3 regions of the Blautia sp. HA3515 genome follow, and region 2 is predicted to be linked to each of the others. Evidence: riboswitches for the same ligand, from Rfam matches in the RefSeq annotation. Region 2 holds a riboswitch; each other region holds the start of a gene.
The links. Region 2 has a riboswitch for cobalamin ahead of R1Y93_RS00835 (hypothetical protein). Riboswitches for the same ligand answer to the same signal wherever they lie in the genome.

Region 1: linked by a shared signal. The riboswitch ahead of R1Y93_RS07125 (hypothetical protein) and the one ahead of R1Y93_RS00835 (hypothetical protein) in region 2 are both predicted to bind cobalamin.
Region 3: linked by a shared signal. The riboswitch ahead of R1Y93_RS11920 (sirohydrochlorin cobaltochelatase) and the one ahead of R1Y93_RS00835 (hypothetical protein) in region 2 are both predicted to bind cobalamin.

The regions. Positions count from the first base shown of each region.
Region 1 covers NZ_JAYFUY010000079.1:10,681-17,148, forward strand. The annotation lists gene R1Y93_RS07120 (Ig-like domain-containing protein) at 1-2,762, opposite strand, end outside; gene R1Y93_RS07125 (hypothetical protein) at 2,832-3,257, opposite strand; cobalamin riboswitch at 3,576-3,765, opposite strand; gene R1Y93_RS07130 (DegV family protein) at 3,924-4,802, opposite strand; gene R1Y93_RS07135 (TetR/AcrR family transcriptional regulator) at 5,111-5,605, shown strand; partial or broken gene R1Y93_RS07140 (COG2426 family protein) at 5,778-6,256, shown strand; partial or broken gene R1Y93_RS07145 (flavodoxin family protein) at 6,310-6,468, shown strand, end outside.
Region 2 covers NZ_JAYFUY010000021.1:18,948-25,415, forward strand. The annotation lists partial or broken gene hisIE (bifunctional phosphoribosyl-AMP cyclohydrolase/phosphoribosyl-ATP diphosphatase HisIE) at 1-512, shown strand, start outside; gene R1Y93_RS00830 (VanW family protein) at 520-1,950, shown strand; cobalamin riboswitch at 2,076-2,303, shown strand; gene R1Y93_RS00835 (hypothetical protein) at 2,493-2,840, shown strand; gene R1Y93_RS00840 (hypothetical protein) at 2,785-3,666, shown strand; gene R1Y93_RS00845 (Ig-like domain-containing protein) at 3,627-3,899, shown strand; gene R1Y93_RS00850 (Ig-like domain-containing protein) at 3,904-4,251, shown strand; gene R1Y93_RS00855 (hypothetical protein) at 4,383-4,937, shown strand; gene R1Y93_RS00860 (hypothetical protein) at 5,008-6,024, shown strand; gene R1Y93_RS00865 (hypothetical protein) at 5,999-6,468, shown strand, end outside.
Region 3 covers NZ_JAYFUY010000148.1:3,081-9,548, forward strand. The annotation lists partial or broken gene R1Y93_RS11895 (glycosyltransferase family 2 protein) at 1-254, opposite strand, end outside; gene R1Y93_RS11900 (D-alanyl-D-alanine carboxypeptidase family protein) at 639-1,019, shown strand; gene R1Y93_RS11905 (hypothetical protein) at 973-1,401, shown strand; gene R1Y93_RS11910 (hypothetical protein) at 1,412-1,717, shown strand; gene R1Y93_RS11915 (hypothetical protein) at 1,856-2,431, opposite strand; gene R1Y93_RS11920 (sirohydrochlorin cobaltochelatase) at 2,483-3,751, opposite strand; cobalamin riboswitch at 3,948-4,122, opposite strand; gene R1Y93_RS11925 (YfhO family protein) at 4,152-6,468, opposite strand, start outside.

The DNA.
Region 1 (6,468 bases), on a different contig from region 2:
ACTTTAAGGACACAGGTGTTATTGATCACATTAAACATTTTGTTGTTATTGATCACCTTTACAAGGTATGTACCATCTTCCAGAGTTACCGGTGCTTTTTCTTTTACCTGGATCTGGGCATACGGAAGCACAATGCTTTCCACATTTTCATTTGCTACAGTTTTTACCACATAAGTACCAGGTGTGCCGATCTTAAAACTTATTTTACCCTGTGCATCTGTTTTTGCTTTGCCTGTTACTTCTTCGCCTGTTTCAGCATTTGCAAGTGTGATATCATACCCTTCCGCAGGTGTAAATTCATTCTTACCTACTGTTCTGCTGATATCTTTATCCATGTAATAGGAATCACCGGTGAGAGTAAGAGTAAATTCCTCATTCTGGTTTACCGTGATCTCCTGCTGTTCAAACTGCAGGTATGCCGGATTATCCACTTTTGTTGCTGAAAAAACGGAAAGCACATCTCCTTCTTTCAGCCTGCACATTCTTGGATCACTTGCCACATATTTTCCATTTACACGGAATCCAACAAAGTTTTTAAAACTCTTCTGTCCCAGAAGGAAGCCTGTACCGGCACCTCTGCTTCCGCACATCAGATATTGGGTTGGATTTGCAATATATTCCTCTCCAAACAGTTCCTTATGCAGATCGACCAGTGCATCGATCACGGTTGCACGTTTTTCCATATCACTTGACTTGTTGTAATTATCTTTTCTTTTAGAATCGGTAGGCGTCACCTTAGAAGCATCATCTGCTGTTACGTTCATAGCCATTTTTACAGGTGCTTCCCCTGGATTCTTATTTACAAAAACTGTAATATTTATGCTCTCTGCATTTTCATTCTGGCTAAGGCCTGATACAACCGACTGAAGAACATCCTTTGCATTTTTATAATCATCGTCTGCTGCATCTTCCTTTGTATATACTTCTTCTGCCGCTTTAATAGCTGTATCCAGTGTTTCTTTGCTTCCTGCTGCCCACTGTCCGGCACCATCCCCTTCTGTCATTTCATCAGAAAGCTCCTTTGAAATTGCAATGGCATCCTCAAGAAGGGCTTTTTCAGTTTCCTTGCTTAACACACCTTCCAGTTCAACCGGACCTTCTGTTCCGGATGCAGTCCAGTTTGCGGTCGCACTCTGATAGTTGTCAGCAGCAAATGTATAAGTATATGCCACAGTTTCCACCATGGGGTAGGTACCATCCTCTGATGGCTCCACAGTAAATGTCTCTCCGTTTTTCTTATAGGTAACAGACAGAACCTTTGGATTTACAACTGCCAGATGTCCGGATTTTGCCCGGATCTTAATAGAAGCCTGGTAGTTTTTCAGTGCTGTAAGGGTTACAACAACCTCCTGATCCTCCAAAGGTTTGATGAATTTTGATCTTACTACCTGATAGCCTTCTGCAGTTACTCCATAAAAATAAGTGCAATTATCCCATAAGGTATAGCTTCCATCCTCTGCTGGAGTTTCACCTGTTACTGTAAGCACTGCATCCGGAACTTCCTTGCCTTCTGCATCTATGATCTTAAAGGTAACCTTATGCTTGCTGTCTGCCTCTGCAGTCAGGGAAAGATCAACTGTTTCATCAAAGGCAGCGGTAAAAGAAGTCTGCTTTGCAACAGCATTCCCCTTTGTGCCTGCTGCAATATAGCCTTCGCTTTGTGCCTGAACAGTATATTTCTGTCCGGATTTCAGCTGATAGATGCCTTCTGTACCTGTCACTTCTTCCTTTGTGGTATTGTCTGTGACTGTGATCTGAGCTTCCGGAATCACTTCGTCAGTCTTACTGTTTACTGCACGGAAAATCACCTGACAGGTATCCGGCTTTGCTGCAAGCACAAGCTTGTAGGTGTACTCAGCAAGGGCCTGTGCACTACCATCATTAATAGCTGCATCCTCCACTGAAGGATCATACAGCTTCAGCGTAGCTGTTACCTGCTGCTCCTGGGTTCTCTTTGAGGTATCCAGAGAATACGTCTGGGATTTTGCCGGCTGCTGTTTAACGGTAGACTTAAAAATGCTCCAGTCTGAGAAGAACCATCCGCTTTTATACTCTTTTACATTTGGTCTTTTCAGGCTAATGTCAGAAACAGCTCTCTTCCTGCTGTTATAATATGCAACATTATAAGTGCTTCCATCTTTTGTAACACCATCTGTGGCGGAGATCACGTCATCCACATAATTCCTGTAAAGGAATTTTGCAGCCTCAGCAGCCTGGTCCGGTGCCTGAACTTCATCGCTTACCTTGGTTACTGAAGAAGAAAGGATCTTCACATAATGGTCTGTCCAGGTTTTATCTGTTTTTCGGGCTGCCACCTGGAACAAGGTATCCAGCTTATCTACAGCCAACGGCCAGAAAATATGCTTTGCACCATCCTCCGACGGTCTGTAAGCGATCAGCTTATCATCCTTTTCATTGACTGCATCCAGTGCATCCCCCACATACAGTCTGTCATAATCCCCATTTTTCAGTGTGACAACTGCATCGATCTCTCCATCCTTTACAAGCAGGGTGCAGGCTTCTGCCGGAAATCCGCTATCTGCCTTTACAGCTGCCTGGTAGGTACCATCCTCCAGTCTGTCCGGAGCTGGCGTTACCATAGGCACATTCAGCTTAATATGAATGGTATAAGTAATATCATGAGCAGCTGTCATTGCAATTGTTGTTGCCTGTGATCTCCATATCCTGGTTGAGAACTGCAGGAACCTGAAAAACAGATCCTGTATATTCTGTACCTGAAACCGGATAATACTCTTCTCCATCTACAACCAGCTTATTATAGCTGCTGCTGGAAAAAACCACTGTTGCAGTTACTTTTCCTCTTGTAATGGTCACCTTCGGGCAGGTAATCGTAACTTTTCCTGAACCTCCTTGGAAAGAAAGGATTCCGGAGAATAAGTTCCGTCCTGATATTTTTCTTCAGAACTGTCAGCCAGCAGAAGGTCATCCTGTACGTATTCCTCTGCATCTCCATCGGCCAGTTCCAAAACCTCATCCCCTGTATCAGGGTCAGATGCTTCTTCGCCACTGGTAAATACATCATCCACATCTTCTACATCCGCGACTGCTCCAAAATCCTCCGCATCCTGCACATCGGATGCTTCAGTGGCAGGTTCCTCCTCGGCCACATCCTGAGCAGCATCCTGTACCTCTGCAACTGCTGAAAATTCCTCTGCTGCAAAGGCAGGAGATACAGATGTTACGGTCATTGCCCCTGTTAGCAAAAGTGCTAAAAAAGCATTTGACTTTTTCCTCATTGCTACTTCCTCCTTTGATAAAATTAGGTACTCGCCACCTGTAAAGGCAGGAGTCCGCTTACATCGGATATACACGTTTCTGTGCTTTGCGTGGAATTTTAGTGAAATAGGAACATTACAAAGTAATCTCCTCTTACACACAAAAAAAGCCTGCTTTCATTTGAAAACAGACTTCCTTCAATCCTTAATCTTTCTCTGTGGTATTTAAGCTGCAATAAGGATTTATTGCAACACAAAAATACTTGTGCCAGGGCGCATAAAAATCCCCTGCCACCTTTTGATCTGATTATTTGAGTGAAAGTGCTTTCATCGGAAGCTTTTCATCGGATATTTCCAGCAGGTTTCCTGGCTTGCAGTTCATCGCTTTGCCCCCTTCTCAGACTGTCGTCCAATGGATTTACTGGCATTGCTCCCTGCTTACAGTGACCGGATCGCTCAGGATTTCCACCTGATTCTCTTTTACCCTTCACAGCTAATCTGCGTAGGCACTGAAAACATATATATTCATCTCATATGATAGCAATTTCTAACCAAAAATCAAGTCATAAAACCAAATTTTATACATAAATTTACGATGATTACAGTGTCAAAAGGGTCTGATCCCACCTGTACTTGCAGCAAGGTCTGGGAAATTGACCTTGGGACACGCCCCGATATTTGCACTTTTTAACTAATGGATGGATCCTGTACAATGCTGAATCCCATACCGTATACTCCCGGGCCGGTGTGGCTGCCTACACTGAAGGACAAATGATCGTAATAAACCTGTACCTCAGGGAACATCTCCTGGAGCATGGCCTGCCATTCCCCGGACTCTTCCGGACTCAGACCTGCCCCTGCTGCCCCAACTCTTACATATTTAGGATCTATCCCTGGAAAACGTTTTTCCAGATCCTCTTTCAGTGCTTTCAGCATAATGGTTTTTGCCTTCTTCATGCCTCGTGTTTTGGCAAAGGCATCCAGCTTCTCGCCCTGGATCGTAAGTACCGGCTTGATATGAAACACAGTACCAAGAGCAGCGGCTGCAGGCGTGATCCTGCCTCCCTTTTTCAGATATTTCAGATCATCAACTGCAAGAAAAATGCTGGAATCATAGGCTCTTTTTTCCAGATCCTCACGGATCTCTCTGGCTGATCTGCCCTCATTTGCCATATGCAGTGCTTCCATGACAGAAATACGCAAAGTAACAGAAATACGATGGTTATCTGCTACCTGTACCTTTCCCTGGAAATCCTCTGCAAGTGCGATAGCAGTAGCACAGGAACTGCTCAAACCACTGGACATAGGAATATGGATGATCTCATCATAGCCCTTAGACAGAATCTGCTTCCACATATCCATCACATCGCCAGGGGAAGGCTGGGATGTAGAAACATCATGACCTTCTGTAAGACTTTCATAAAAAAAACTTTGATCCAGATTGATTCCTTCATAATATGTTTGTTCGTCAATAATCACCGGCATAGGAAGTAAAAATATCCCCAGCCTGTCTGCTTCTTCTTTAGTGATACCGCTGTTACTGTCTGTCATTACGGCAGTTTTCATACCTTAAGCTCCCTTCCAAAACTCTTCTGCTTTCTACACCAGGAAAACTCCTATTCTCTAAGGAGTAAGTTATCATAGGTTTAACTTCTCATATAACGTCTTGCAAATTTTCCTGCTTTCGATATAATCAAAAATAATCATAACTGTATAGTACCTTCTTCGCAGTTACCAGGAAAATGCATTCCAAAGCATTTCGCAGAATATTACCTGCTGAATAGTTTCAAAATCATATGTGACGAATTGTAACACTTTCCAAATAAAGATTCAATTCTTTTTTTCAAACTGTGACAATGTAAGGAGATTTGTTCATGAGTATCCATAAAAAGAACCCATCCAACTTATTGGCGCGGAAATGTATTGCAACTGCCCTTAGTCAGCTTCTGAAAGAAAAAAGTTTTTCTTCCATCACAGTTTCCGAACTTACCAAGAAAGCCGGTGTTTCCAGAATGACCTATTACCGGAATTACTCTTCCAAAGAAGATATTTTTGAAGCCTACCTGGAGGACGCCCTGAGCTTCTATGATAAAGATATCCAAAACCTTCCCATTAAGGGTAATTACTATGATATCTCCAATCTGACCCATTATTTTACCTATGTAAAAAAGCACCAGGAATTTCTGGACAGTCTTTTCAAATGCGGATATGGTCATTTTTTCCTGAATGCCATTGATCAATATGTGATGTACCGTTGGAAGAAAGAGGATGACAGCCTGGACCATATTTACAGGCTTCACGCCTTCAGCGGGGCACTTTACAATTCCTACATCCACTGGTCTTTGGGGTGGTGCCAAAGAATCTCCTGAGGAAATGGCAATGGCACTTCGCCTTGTATTCGCAGATACATAAGGCTGATCCTGCCCCTTTTCACTTGAAAATTCACTGTCCCTGGCGTATAATAGCGGTCAGATAATCATAAAGGAAAAGACTGCTGCCACACAGATCTTTGGCAGAAAATATTATGAAAAGGAGATTTCCATGAAAAATTATCTTATAGTGTTTCTGATTTCCATGCTTCCCCTGATCGAGCTTCGAGGTGCCATTCCTTATGCTGTTGGATTTGGTCTTCCTCTTGTGCCATCCTACATCATTGCAATTATCGGGAACATGCTTCCTGTGCCATTTATTTATCTGTTTGCCCGTACGATCCTGATCTGGGGAAAGGATAAGCCGGTGATCGGTAAGTTTTTCACTTTTTGCCTTGAAAAAGGTGAAAAGGGCGGGAAAAAGCTTCAGGAAAAGGCCGGGAAGAAGGACTTTTTATCGCACTTATGCTTTTCGTAGGCATCCCACTTCCTGGTACAGGTGCATGGACCGGTACCCTTGCAGCCAGTCTTCTGGATATGGATTTTAAATCCAGTGTTCTGGCAGTTATGCTGGGTGTACTGATCGCTAGTGTGATCATGGGTGCTGCCAGCGCCGGTCTGTTTGGTGCTGCAGGTGCTATTTTCAGTTAAGAACAGAGAATATAAATATTTTGCTACTATATATAAGAAAGGATGTATCACAAATGAAAGTTTTACTTTTAAACGGCAGTCCAAGAAAAGAAGGCTGTACTTACACCGCACTTTGTGAAGTAGCCGGCGTTTTAAATGCAAATGGCATTGAAACAGAGATTTTCCAGGCTGGAGATCCTTCCCAGGAAAACGTAAAAGCTGCTGCCCAGAAA
Region 2 (6,468 bases):
GGGTTCCGAGCCACTTTGAAGACAGGAAGGATGACTTACTGGAGCAGAAGCAGAAATGAGCTTTGGACGAAAGGCCTTACCTCCGGACATTTCCAGTATGTAAAGTCTCTCACCCTTGACTGTGACAATGATACCATCCTTGCAAAGGTGGATCAGGTAGGTGCAGCCTGCCATACAGGCAGCAGAAGCTGTTTCTTCCAGCCTCTTATGAAAAAGGATTATGATGACACCAATCCCCTTCACGTATTTCAGGATGTGTATGATGTGATCATGGACAGGAAGAAGCATCCAAAGGAAGGCTCTTATACCAATTATCTTTTTGACAAGGGAATCGAACAAGATCCTGAAAAAAGTAGGTGAGGAGTGTACGGGAGATCGTTATTGCTGCAAAGAATCCGGATAAAGAGGAGATCAAATACGAGATTTCTGATTTTCTGTATCATGCAATGGTATTAATGGTGGAGAAGGGGGTTACCTGGGAGGACATTACCAGGGAACTTGCCAGACGGTGATTTACATATGAAAAGAAAAGCAAAAAAAGCTTTCAGTATTACAGCGGCTGCAGTGTTTCTGGCAGCCGTATTATATCTGGTCTGGTGTGTGCTTTTAAATGATTCCGTGATCTGGAAAAATGTTCAGGTCAATGGGATTTCCATCCAGGGAAAGACAAAAGCCCAGGCCAGAGAAGCGATCCTGACAGATTTTAAAAAGACTTATGAGGATAAGGCTATCCAGGTGAAACTGTCCGACGAAGTTTATCAGGCTTACATATTTCCTATGCTTGGCATGGATCCCTGGGAAGTGGTGGAACAGGCCTATCAGCTTGGCCATGGTGCCTGGTATAAAAGAGGTCTTGATCGGATACGCCTTATGACAGATGACAAGGCAGAAGAGATCACTCTTCTTCCCCAGGTGACCCATCCGGAGGCAGTGTCTTCTGTGATCTCTTATATGGAGATTGAAAAGGTAAATACAGTGGTACAGCCTGTGTGCCGGATAACAGATGACAGTCTGATCATAAAGAAGGGGAAAACTGGTGTTCAGGCAGATACAGATGCTTTAAAGGAGCAGCTCCTGCATGCAGCTGCCAGTCTGGATCTTGACACACAGATCCAGTGTGCAGCGATCAGCGTTACACCAGAGGAGCCGGATTTCAAGGCTTATTATAAGCAGATCTATCAGGAGCCGGAAGATGCATATATGGATGAAAAGAATGATTATGAGATCGTTCCTTCCAAGACAGGGATATCCTTTGATGTTGCAAAGGCGGCCAAAGAATACAGACAGGCTAAAGAGGGCAGTGTGTTTACAGTGGACTTTGAACAGATCCAGCCGGAGGTGACAACCGGTGATCTGACCAGTCGGGTATACCGGGATGTACTGGGAAGCTATAATACTTATGGAGGCGGTACTGACAACCGGATCACCAATCTGACTCTTGCTGCAAAAGCAATTGATGGAATTGAACTGATGCCTGGTGAGACCTTTTCTTACAATGAAACCTTAGGAGAGCGTACAGCCGAAAGAGGGTATAAGGCTGCCGGTGTTTTTGTAAACGGACAGCATGCGGAAGGACTCGGCGGAGGGATCTGTCAGGTTTCCACCACCTTGTTTGATGCATGCCTGTACGCAGATCTGGAAATTGTAAAACGTACCAATCATTCCGGCAGGGTGGATTATGTGCCGGCTGGGCTGGATGCCGCTGTATCCTGGGGAGATCCTGACTTTCAGTTTTGCAATAATACTGAGTATCCTATCCGGATCTCTGCCACTTATGCAGATGGTTCCGTTAATGTGAAGATCTATGGTACAAAAACAAATTCCAATACAGTAAAGGTAACTACCCAGCAGCTGGATGCACAAAGCTACAAAACTTATCGTCATGTATATGACCAGGATGGAAATCTGCTGGAAACGGAGGAAATCTGCAGCAGCCATTACATCAGCTGATCTTGCGTTATGACCACAGAGCTGTAAACAGGCCATCGTAAGAATATGTGATTTTGTTTGATTTTTCACAAATTTAAAGGAAATCGTATTGATTTCAAAAAATGCTTTTGCTATAATACAGGAAATGAATAAAGACCGTTTACAGTGTCAGCCAGGAGGCAACAATTCCGGCTGTTAAAGGGAATCAGGTGGAAGTCCTGAACGATCCGGTCACTGTGAGCAGGGAGGATACTGCAGGGCCATTGAGAAGAAGCCTGGATCCGATAGGACTCATGGAAGCCGTCTCTTCTTGAGAAGGAGCAGATATCTGTTGATCTGTGAGCCAGGAAACCTGCTGTGAATGCTGAAGATGGAAGCTTCCGACGAAAGCGATTCATTGCTATTTCTTGTATTGTTTTATTGCACATATGTTTTTGGACTATGTATATAATGATATGAGTAATTGTGATGCCTGTTTCCAAGCCGGAAGCAGGCTTCTTTTTTTGTACAGCAGTACATGTCTTCATTCAAATTGATTGGAAATAACAGGAGGATAAAAGATCATGAAAAAACGAAAAATCATTCTTGCAATGCTTCTTTGCGCTGCAATGACAACCAGAGATGTGCTTCCTGTACTTGGGGAAGATCTTGCAGCAGAAGTGGATGTACAGGATGTAACAGAGGATGAGGCTTTTGATGAGTCTGATGAGGCAGATTTTTCTGAGTTTACAGACCAGGAGGAAGTGACATCTGATGTATTAGATGGTGCATTTACCGCTTATCCGGAGGAAGCCGCACCGATAGCTGAGGATGCAGAGAATCCGGGAACCGTTGCAGCACAGGGATATTATACCTTTGATTTTTCTGATGCAGCTGCACCTGGGAGTGACCACAAACTCTCCCATGTTTAAAGTAGTAGGCGCTACATTATATTCTGATAAAGACGGTAAAATGGTAGGTACCATTACTTTATCAGGAAAGACCTATGACAAGCTGTTCCTTGGAACAAAGACAGAAGCAGAGGCAGCTGGAGATGACGGTATGATCACTTATCATGATAATAATGGGCTTTATGAGTATGGTCCTTTTGCAGTATCAGCTCTTGATAAGGTGATTACTATAAGTTCTCATTCAACCAGCAGTAATAAGTGGTTTGAGCGTCAGATCACCTTCAACTCATCCAAGCTTCTTGCTGCTGCTACAGATCCTGTAGATAACAGCACAGCACTTCCGGATGGTACTTATACACCGGAGAGCTTTACAGCTACAGGCGGTACAGGTAAAGTGACCATTACCTGCCCACAGGTGATTGTTGAAAATGGCAAAGCTTTTGCAGATGTTACATTTAGCAGCAAGAAATATGCTTATGTAAAAGCAAACAATCAGTTGTTTAACGGTACAGTGAATACTTTCGGCGTTACATACAGGATCCCGGTTGACCTGAATGAAGATGTGAAGATCCTTGCGTTGACTACAGGTATGAGCGTGGCACATGAGATCGCCTATACTCTTCATGTAACATTGAATGAGGCACCGGCACCTACTGCTACACCCACACCTACTGAGACACCGGCTCCCACACCTGCAGCAGTTGCAGCAACCTCATTAAAGGTTTCTGTTTCCAAGCTTACCTTAAAGGCAGGAGCCTCTAGGACAGTCAGTGCCATTGCAGCACCTGCAAATACCACAGGCACAAAGTGGTATACACTTCCCAGAATCCTTCCGTTGCTACAGTAAACGATGCTGGTAAGATCACTGCTAAAGCAGCAGGTAAGACCAAGATCACTGTAAAAGCAGGATCTAAGGAAAAAACCATTGCTGTAACAGTAACCAAAAAAGCCGTAAAAGTAAAATCCCTTAAGATGAAAAAGGCAGCCCTTACCATGAATAAGGGAACTCAGACTTATGCATCTTACACAGTGAATCCAACAGGCGCAACCACAACCTTGAAATGGGAAATCTTCCAATAAGAATGTGGCATCCGTAGACCAGACCGGTATGATCGTTGCAAAGAAAGCCGGCAAAGCTACGATTACAGTAACAGCAGACGGCAAGAAGGCAGCCGTGAAGGTTTCTGTTGTTGATCCATGCACCAGTGTAAAGGTACAGAGTACTCTTACCTTAAAGGCTGGCAAGTCTGCCAAATTAAAAGTAACAACCACTCCCAAAACAACCGGACAGAAAGCTGCATTTAAGTCCAGCAACAAGAAAGTGGCTACCGTAGATTCCAAGGGAAAAGTAAAAGCCCTGAAAAAAGGAACTGCTAAGATCACAGTTACTGTAGGCAAACAGAAAGCAACTTGTACAGTAAAAGTAAAATAAATGTAACTGTTCCGTATTTTTACAGTTACAAAAAAATAGTAGATACAGATAAAGAAGAACAGTTGTCCTGTGAAGCATTGTGTGGCACAATATTTTGCAGGGCAGATTCCTGTTTAACAGAGGAGATTCATATGAAACGCAATTCAACAAGATTCCTTGCACTTTTTTTAACCGCTGCCATGTCCGTCACTCCAGCTGTGGCAGCTTTTGGCGAGAATCAGGAGAGCAGTGATCAGATCCCTGCCATTTCCCTGGCTCCCCAGCCATCAGAAATACCGGAGATATCTGTTTCCCCTACAGCTGTGCCAGAAAAAGAAGCACTTAATAATGCAGAAACCGATAAAAAGGAAGCTGCTAATGAGTCTAAAGACTCTGAAGGAGAAGATCCGCAAAAGAAAGATTCCCAGGAAAAGGACTCAGAAAAGAAGGATACTGAAAAGAAAGATACAGAGTCTAAAGACTCGGAAAAGAAAGATCCTGAAAAAGGAAGATACAGAGAAAAAGAATCCGGAAGAAAAAGACCCGGAGGAAAAGATCCGGAAGAGGAAGATATTTTCAAGGATAAGGAGTTCAGCCCAAGTATTGCTGATTATACAGCGGCAGAAGACAAGATCACCCCCTGGGTGGTGAAAGGTAATGACAGTGTGTTTGACAGGCTGTATGTAGGAAAAAGAAGATGCAGATAAATCAAAGGTAATAACAGGAACTGCTGATACAGATGGAACGTTTCGCTTTACCTTTGATGTTCCTGCAGAAATGAAAAATCAGGCTCTTTCTGTGGTGCCGGGAAACAGCAACAACGGCGGAGAGATCAAATGGTATACAGCCAAAGACTGTACCATTACAGTTCCGGATGTAGTGCCGGCTCCAACCAGTATTCCACAGCCTACCGCCATACCGGAACCAACCGCTATCCCAGAGCCTACCCAGATACCTTCTCCAACCCCAACTCAGACACCGGCTCCGGCTATTGCAAACGGAGTTTATAAGATCAATGTTACCTCCAGCGCATTTATGTTCCGTGTGGTAGACTGTCAGCTTACATCCAAAGACGGTGTGATGACAGCAATCCTTACACTTAGCGGTGTGGGCTATGATTATCTGTTTATGGGCACAAAAGAAGAAGCAGATCAGGCTGACCGCTCTACCTGGATTCCTTTTACTCCAAATGCAGAAGGCAAATATACATATTCAGTACCTGTTTCTGCCCTGGATACAGGTATAGCAGTAGCCGGACATTCCAAGAAATATAATCTGTGGTATGACCGTATCCTTACTTTTAATTCCAGCACTTTGGAAAAGATCGCAGATTTGGATGTTCAGCAGGATCCATCCAATCCAAATCAGGAAAATAAGGATAATAACAGTGATCCTAACAAAAAGAAGGATGACAAAAAGAAAAAGGATAAAAAGGATAAAAATAAAAAGGACAAAAAAGACAAAAATAAGAAAGATAATAAGGTACAAACACCTGGAAAAGATGTGGACAAGGAATCTAAGTACAAATCCGATCTTAGCGGCGGTACATCCAAGGTGGACAGTTCTACAGGGCTGAAGGACGGTTCTTATGTACCGGATAAGTTTTCCTGGTCCGGCGGAACCGGTAAGGTGCAGATCAGCTGCAGCAAGGTATCCATTACAGGTGGTCAGGCATATGCTACCATTACTTTCAGCAGTGATGCATACGGCTATGTGAAAGCTAACGGAAATATGTACTATCCGGACCACAGCGGCGGCGGTTCCACATTTGCTGATTCCGGTAGCCTTAAATAAAAATAATTCTATCATTGGTATGACCACCAGAATGTCTGTGCCTCATGAGATCCAATACAGTATATTTGTATATCTGAATGGTGCGGATAACAAAAGTGACAAAGACAAAGAAAATCCTTCATCTTCTGACAGTATGGTTTCCACCGGCAATAAAAAGCTGGACGATAAAGCACCGGAGATCACAGGCCTTGAGTACAAGGATGAAACTACTTTGGAACATGCAAAACACCTGAAAGTGTATCATTATGAAAATGACATTACACTTCTTGAGGTGGATATGACCACTGATACTGCCCGTACAAAAGAATCTGTTCAGGCAGAAAGCGAGGCAAATACAGAAGAAACAGCAGCAGGCAATGAAGAAACGGCAGCAGTATCTGAGGACGAAGAAACAGCAGCTGTGGCTTCTGATGAAGAAAAATCCACAACAGCAGCTCCTGATGA
Region 3 (6,468 bases), on a different contig from region 2:
ACACTGATCTTAGGTGCATAGGCAAAAGTATGCTTTCTCTGTTTCTCCAGCACTGTCTCATCCGGAATATATGCTTCATACCAGGGACCGTAAGGAACCTCCTCAGGCTCAAACCGTTCGTGAAGACGGATCCAGAATTCCCTTGGGCCATAATGCTTCAGATAGCGAAGCCCTTTCTGGATGGTATAGGGAGACAGCTTCTTCAGCAGACGCCCCCATTGGATCTTCATCCCTGACGATTTTTGTTTACTCATATTTTCTTTTTACCTCTGTTTTATTATTACTGTCCATTTTAACATTCTACTATATTTTTTGCAAGAAATGGAGTAAATGTGATATACTATTTCTGATTACAGATATGCTATGATAAAAATATTAAGCTGTAATCGTCTGAAACAGCTGACAAATAATAAAAAGATAACAGGAGATAATCTATACAATGAAAAAGCAAAAGAAATCCCCCAGCAGAAAACGAACTGTTTTTTCCCTTCTGCTCTCTGCCGGGGCTATCTGCTTCCCTGATCCTGGGAAGCCCTGCATTTGCAGAAGAGGCTGCTACAGATACTGCTGCCTCAAGTATCACCACCAACCAGATTTCAGGATGGCCCCAAGGACCTGAGATCACTTCTGAAGCCGCTGTGATCCTTGAAGACAGCACCGGTACTACCCTGTACGCCAAGAATATGGATGAGGTTCTTTATCCTGGGAGCACCGTCAAGATCATGACCTGTCTTCTTGCTTTAGAGAACAGCAATCTTACAGATGAAGTGACCATGACTGCTACCGGCGTTTCCGGTGTTACCGATGGAGGGGCCAATATTTCAGCACAGCTTGATGAAGTTTTTACCATGGAACAATGCCTGTATGCCATCATGGTTGCCTCTGCCAACGATATTGCCCTTCAGGTTGCAGAGCATATCGGCGGATCCGTTGAAAACTTTGTTGCCATGATGAATACTAGGGCTGCCCAGCTTGGCTGTACCAACACAGTATTCACCAACCCTACCTGGGCTTCCTGATGAGAATCAGCATACCACAGCCCATGATATGGCATTGATCATGAAGGCAGCTACAGAGAATCCTTCCTTTTCTCCTATTGCCAGTGCGAATACCTACACCATTCCGGCAAGCGAGAATGTATCCGGAGGAGCCAGATCACTTACCAGCAAGTTCACTATGACCAACAACAGTTCAGATGCTTACTACCAGGGCTGTCTTGGCGGCAAGGAAGGATTTACAGAGGCTTCCCAAAGTACACTTGTATGCAGTGCACAGCGCAATGATGTTACATTGATCTGCGTTGTTTTAAAAGGCGCCTCCGGCCAGACAGATGATGAAGCCATCACTCTTTGTGGATTACGGATTTTCCAATTTCCAGCTTCTTACCTTAGGTCAGGATGATTTTTCCCTGATGTCCGGAGGTCAGGTGATCGTACCTGCAGGTGCTTCAGAGGACAGCCTGACTGTTCAGGATACACCGGCAGGCGACCAGGTGAACCGCACTTACTTCTACAGCGGCGTGCAGGTTGGTACTGCTGTAATGGAGCCGGAACAGGAACAGGACACCTCTCTTTATACCAACGGACAGGCTAACATGGAAGCCGCAAAGGCCTATTCCCAGTCCACCTCCTACGTGCCTTATGCAGTGATTGGAGGCGTGGCATTTCTGATCCTTCTTCTGTTATTTATCAAAATGATCAAGATCATCAAGTCCTGATATCAGGATCCAGATGTGCAAGCTCCCTGCACCTGTTTGATCAGTTAAGAGCGCAAAAGCAATATATCCACCATAATAAAAGCCAGCCGAAACGCAATCGGCTGGCTTTCATTTATGGTGGATATATCTGCTTAATGATTATTCTGCATCCTCTGTATCTTCTGCTGCATTCTCGGTATCTTCTGCCTCATCTTCAGCAACTTCTACAGGAAGCTTGTTGTCATCATTCATCTCCTCCGGATTGCTTACGCTTACCGTATGATCATACCATTTGCCCTTAGTTCCGATAATGGCAAGATCAAAATCCTGATCAAGAGCCTCTACAGGAACATCAAAGCCATACACTTCATCTGATAAACCATCCTTATAGGTAACTGTATCTGTGGTAGGCTGGAGCAGCTCTGCGTCATCCTTCTGTGCATCCTCAGCAAGCCCTGGGAAAAGATTCACTATGTTCTTGGATACAAGAGAGATATGAAGGGTCATTTTGCCGTCTTCTACAGTAAGCTGGCCTTTGCCCTCGCATGCCTCGTTTGTGTGGAACATGCTGCTGTCTGTATTAAAGTCAACAATGTAAACTCCATCCTCCAGATCCTGTGTATCGGATGCTTCTTCTTTGGTGTCTGCTGCCTCTGCCCATACCGGCAGTGTCATAGGAACTGTCATAGCAGAAATACTTAATGCTGATACTAAAATGGCTAATGAACGCTTCATAACTTTCTTATCTCCTTTATGGTGATGTGGCCGAATTGGCCACATGTCCGTTTATTTTGCTAAGCTGTCGATAGCTGCTTTTGTATGCTCTACATACAGCTGCTCTACTGCATCGACTCTTCCAAGTCCTTCGATCTGGCAGTCTACGCTGTCAAATTCTCCGGATGCCTCAAACATGCTCTTCCAGGAATCATCGTCATCTCCTGCCATATCGTTGTTTGCATGATCACCTGCAACAACCATCAGCGGACGAAGAACAACTTTCTTGAATCCAGCGTCTTTTACTTTAGCGATTACAGCATCGCAGGCTGTGTCTTCCGGCTCACCCTCTACAGTACCGATGAATGCGTTTGTAAATCCAAGGTTCTCCATCTGTGTCTGCATCTGGTCATAAGTAACATTTGCTGTATGGGATGTTCCATGACCCATGAATACGAATGCTGTACCATCTTCTGCTGCAGCTTCCATGCTGTCATAGCCTGCAGTCTTTACAGCCTCATCTGTGATAGCTTTCGCTACAGCTTCTTTGTCCTCATTGATCACTGTAGCGTCTTCTCCAACCTCACCCAGCATTGGCTCTGCAATAGCTACAGACTCAAATTTGTCTTTATATTCCTCAATAGCAGCTGTCATCTCATCATACTCTGCACCATGCATCAGATGTGTAGGCTGTACAACCAGATTCTTAACCCCGTTTGCAACTGCACGGTCAAGTGCCTGCTGCATATTATCAATATGCTCATCATCTCTTGCCTGCACATGATTAATAATGATCTGAGCTGTAAATGCTCTTCTTACAGACCAATCCGGATATGCTTCCTGAAGTGCATCCTCAATACCTTTGATATCCTGTGCACGGCTATCATTGAAAGAAGTACCAAAGCTTACAACCAGAAGCTCATTCTCACCGATCTCATCCTGGTTTCTAGGATCATCCTTGGAAGCATCTCCTGTATCTCTTCCGAAATACTCAGGGCTTGCCTCTTCTCCCTCTACCAGTTCCTTCTGTGCATCTGTCAGTGCATCCCATGCTTCTTTTGCTTCTGTGCACTGTGCATCTGTATCGTCTGTTCTCTCCTGTACGTAGATCGCATCAATAAGAGCTGCCACTTTATCTGCTGCCTCCTGGTCTGCGTCCTCAGAAGAAGCATCGTCTGCTGCTTCTGTGTCATCTGCTGCTTCTGCGTCGTCTGCTGCTTCTGTGTCGTCTGTTGTCTCTGCTGCGTCCTCTGTCTCTGCAAATGCTGCTGTTGCTGCGCATGTCATGCTTGCTGCCATGGATACAGACAGGATCAGTGCCATAATTGTTTTGCGCTTCATTATTTTTTCCTCTTTTTTTCGTATTTCCGGACGAACTATGCATAAAAACAGCGGTCACATTTCTGCGACCGCAATGCTTCTCATCAACACATTCGTTCCTTTTGCCAGATGCTTCTCCCTCTTTGCAGAAGTACCCAGACGGTAAACTATATGATCATATAATGTTATGAGAATACTGGTTCTGTGTTCCGCAGATCCACAATTCCACGCAAAGGCAGTTCTCCTGACTTCGTTCTACACTGCTTCCCCTTCCCGGTTATCCAGTGGGCTCTGAAGCAGCTCCCTTACACAGTGACGGCATCGTTCCGGATTCACACCGGATTCCCTTTTATGCATCATGAAATGATGCTACCTGTACGCTACAACTTTATACATATTCAATTCGGATATCTAATAGTTATCATATAATTATGTCTTTTCTATGAACAAAGAATGTATATACCGTAAACATAAGATAGATGATCCAGAATGCCAGACTTAGCAGGATCCCTTCTTTCAGCAATGGTGCATGATAAGTAAGTGTAAGGGCATGATTTCCTTCTTTTACTTTACATGCAAGGAAGCCTAAGTCCCCTTTCTGCAGCTCCGTGTCTTCGCCATCGATCTTAAGGCTCCATCCATCCTCATAAGGAATCATAAAAAGTACATATCCATCTGAAGCCGCCTGGATACTGCCTGTTACCAGTGTATCCTTCCGGGGAGCATCCAGCACAACCTTTGATTCCTTCTTTGCCTGGGACTTTCCAAGACCTGCCGCACTTTCCCTGTCTTCCCCATCCTCCAGCACAATGGCATTACTTAAAAACTTTTTCCGGATCTTTTTATCAACTGCCCGCAGGCTGCTTTCTGATACCGTTTCATCATAAAACCTTGCCACATCGCTTTCCCGTACATTTTGATACAGATACATACTGCCAAACTGACGGATCAGCGTATATTTGCTGCTGTCCAGGCTGCTGTTCTTGGAAATCAGGTATCTTACCCCTGTAAAGGCTGCAAACCAGTTGTTCATGGCATTATCCCAAAAGGTATACCGGTTCCGGTCTGCATAATAAAAGCTGGGGAAACAGGTGTTTACAAAATCCTTTACATTGCTGTTCATAACAGAATTATAGGTACTGACCCCTCTGTACCCCTGGGCCAGGGAATCCATTGAAATCGTTGCAGACGAAAAGTCCTTTTCCACCCGGTAAAAGCTTTTGTCTGTTTCCCTTAAAAATTCCAGAATATCCTGGATATCCTGACTGTAAAGCTCCCGGAAATATGCCTGAGGCTTATCAATAAAATCTCTGGCCTGCTGCTCGGACGGATCCTCAACGATCTTCTCAAGATAATCATCCGTTACCTGCACCACTGTTTCTGCCGGTGTATCCTCTTTTTTCAGGGACATTCTGTCCTCATAGCCAACAGTTCCTTCACAGATCACATTCACGGCCATGGCCAGTGCCAGAATACTAAAAAGCACCTGTTCCCCTTTTACTTTCAGCCGGTTCACCAGTAAAAGTACAACCGCCATCACCGTTCCGGTTACAGCCGTGATCACTGCGTTCTGTCTGTATTCAGCAAAAAGACTATCCTCATAGCCCATCCTGCAGGCTTTATACATAAAGATGCAAACCAGGACCACACCTATTATGCTGGCTTTGCCGCCCTTTTTCAGATAATCCCAGGTCCAGGCTGCTGCCAGAAGAATCATAGGGAGCAGCAGGAAAGTATATCTGTATGTAACCGTAGCAAAAGCATTAAAGGCATAACCGCCTACAGGAAAGATCATCAGAAGCAGCATAAACAAAGCTGCACCGTAAGCTGTCCTTCTGGTACGCTTTGTCCCATTGCTTTTCCAGAACAAAAGCAGAAACTGCACCACCAGGAAAACTGCCAGAACAGAAACAAACAGCACCGGATCCTCATAATAATTCCAGAAGCCATAATATTTCTTGTCGCCCAGTTCCTGAAGATTCTGGAAATTCGTGGAAAAAGGACGAAGCAGCAGAGTTTCATAATATTCCTGCTTATTCAGGGTAAAACACCTTTTTAAAAGATCTGCCAGGGTCCTCTTCTGCTCCACCCTGGATGTTACATTTAAAAGAATGGATGCCATAGGAAGAAAAACTGCAAAGCTCATCCCAAGTCCCAACAGCATAAGCAGACAGCCGCCCGCAAATTTTCCTATCCTCTGCCGGATGGTAAGCCCATTCAGGGAGATCACCCGGAACAGAAGATACAGGCCTGTTCCCGCCAGGCACATATATGTGAAATACACACTGTAGATCCCGCAAAAAAATACCATTACCGGAAACAGCTTCCATTTTTTCTCTTTTCTTAAAAATTTCTCGCAGAATAAAAGTAATAGCGGAAAATACACCGTTACCATTCCAAACTGGTAATGCTGTCCCCAAACAAGAAGATAGCCGCTAAGTCCATAGGCAAAGCCAAATACAAATTTGCTCTGCCTGCTAAAGGAAAATTCTGACAGAAACCAGTAAAAAATCCAGCCTGCTGCCAGGATCCTACCGATCTGTATCCATACCAGGAAAAACAGCATGTGTGCAGGTCCAAGGATCACTCCCAGGGCATACAGCACCATCAGGGACGGGTCAAACAGATTCAGGTTAAACATGCTGGTTCCAAAACCATTGTTAAAATCCCACAGAGAAAAATTTCCTTCTCGAAGATGGTTGACTATGGTTGCATAATGCATGGTGTACTGCTCCAGG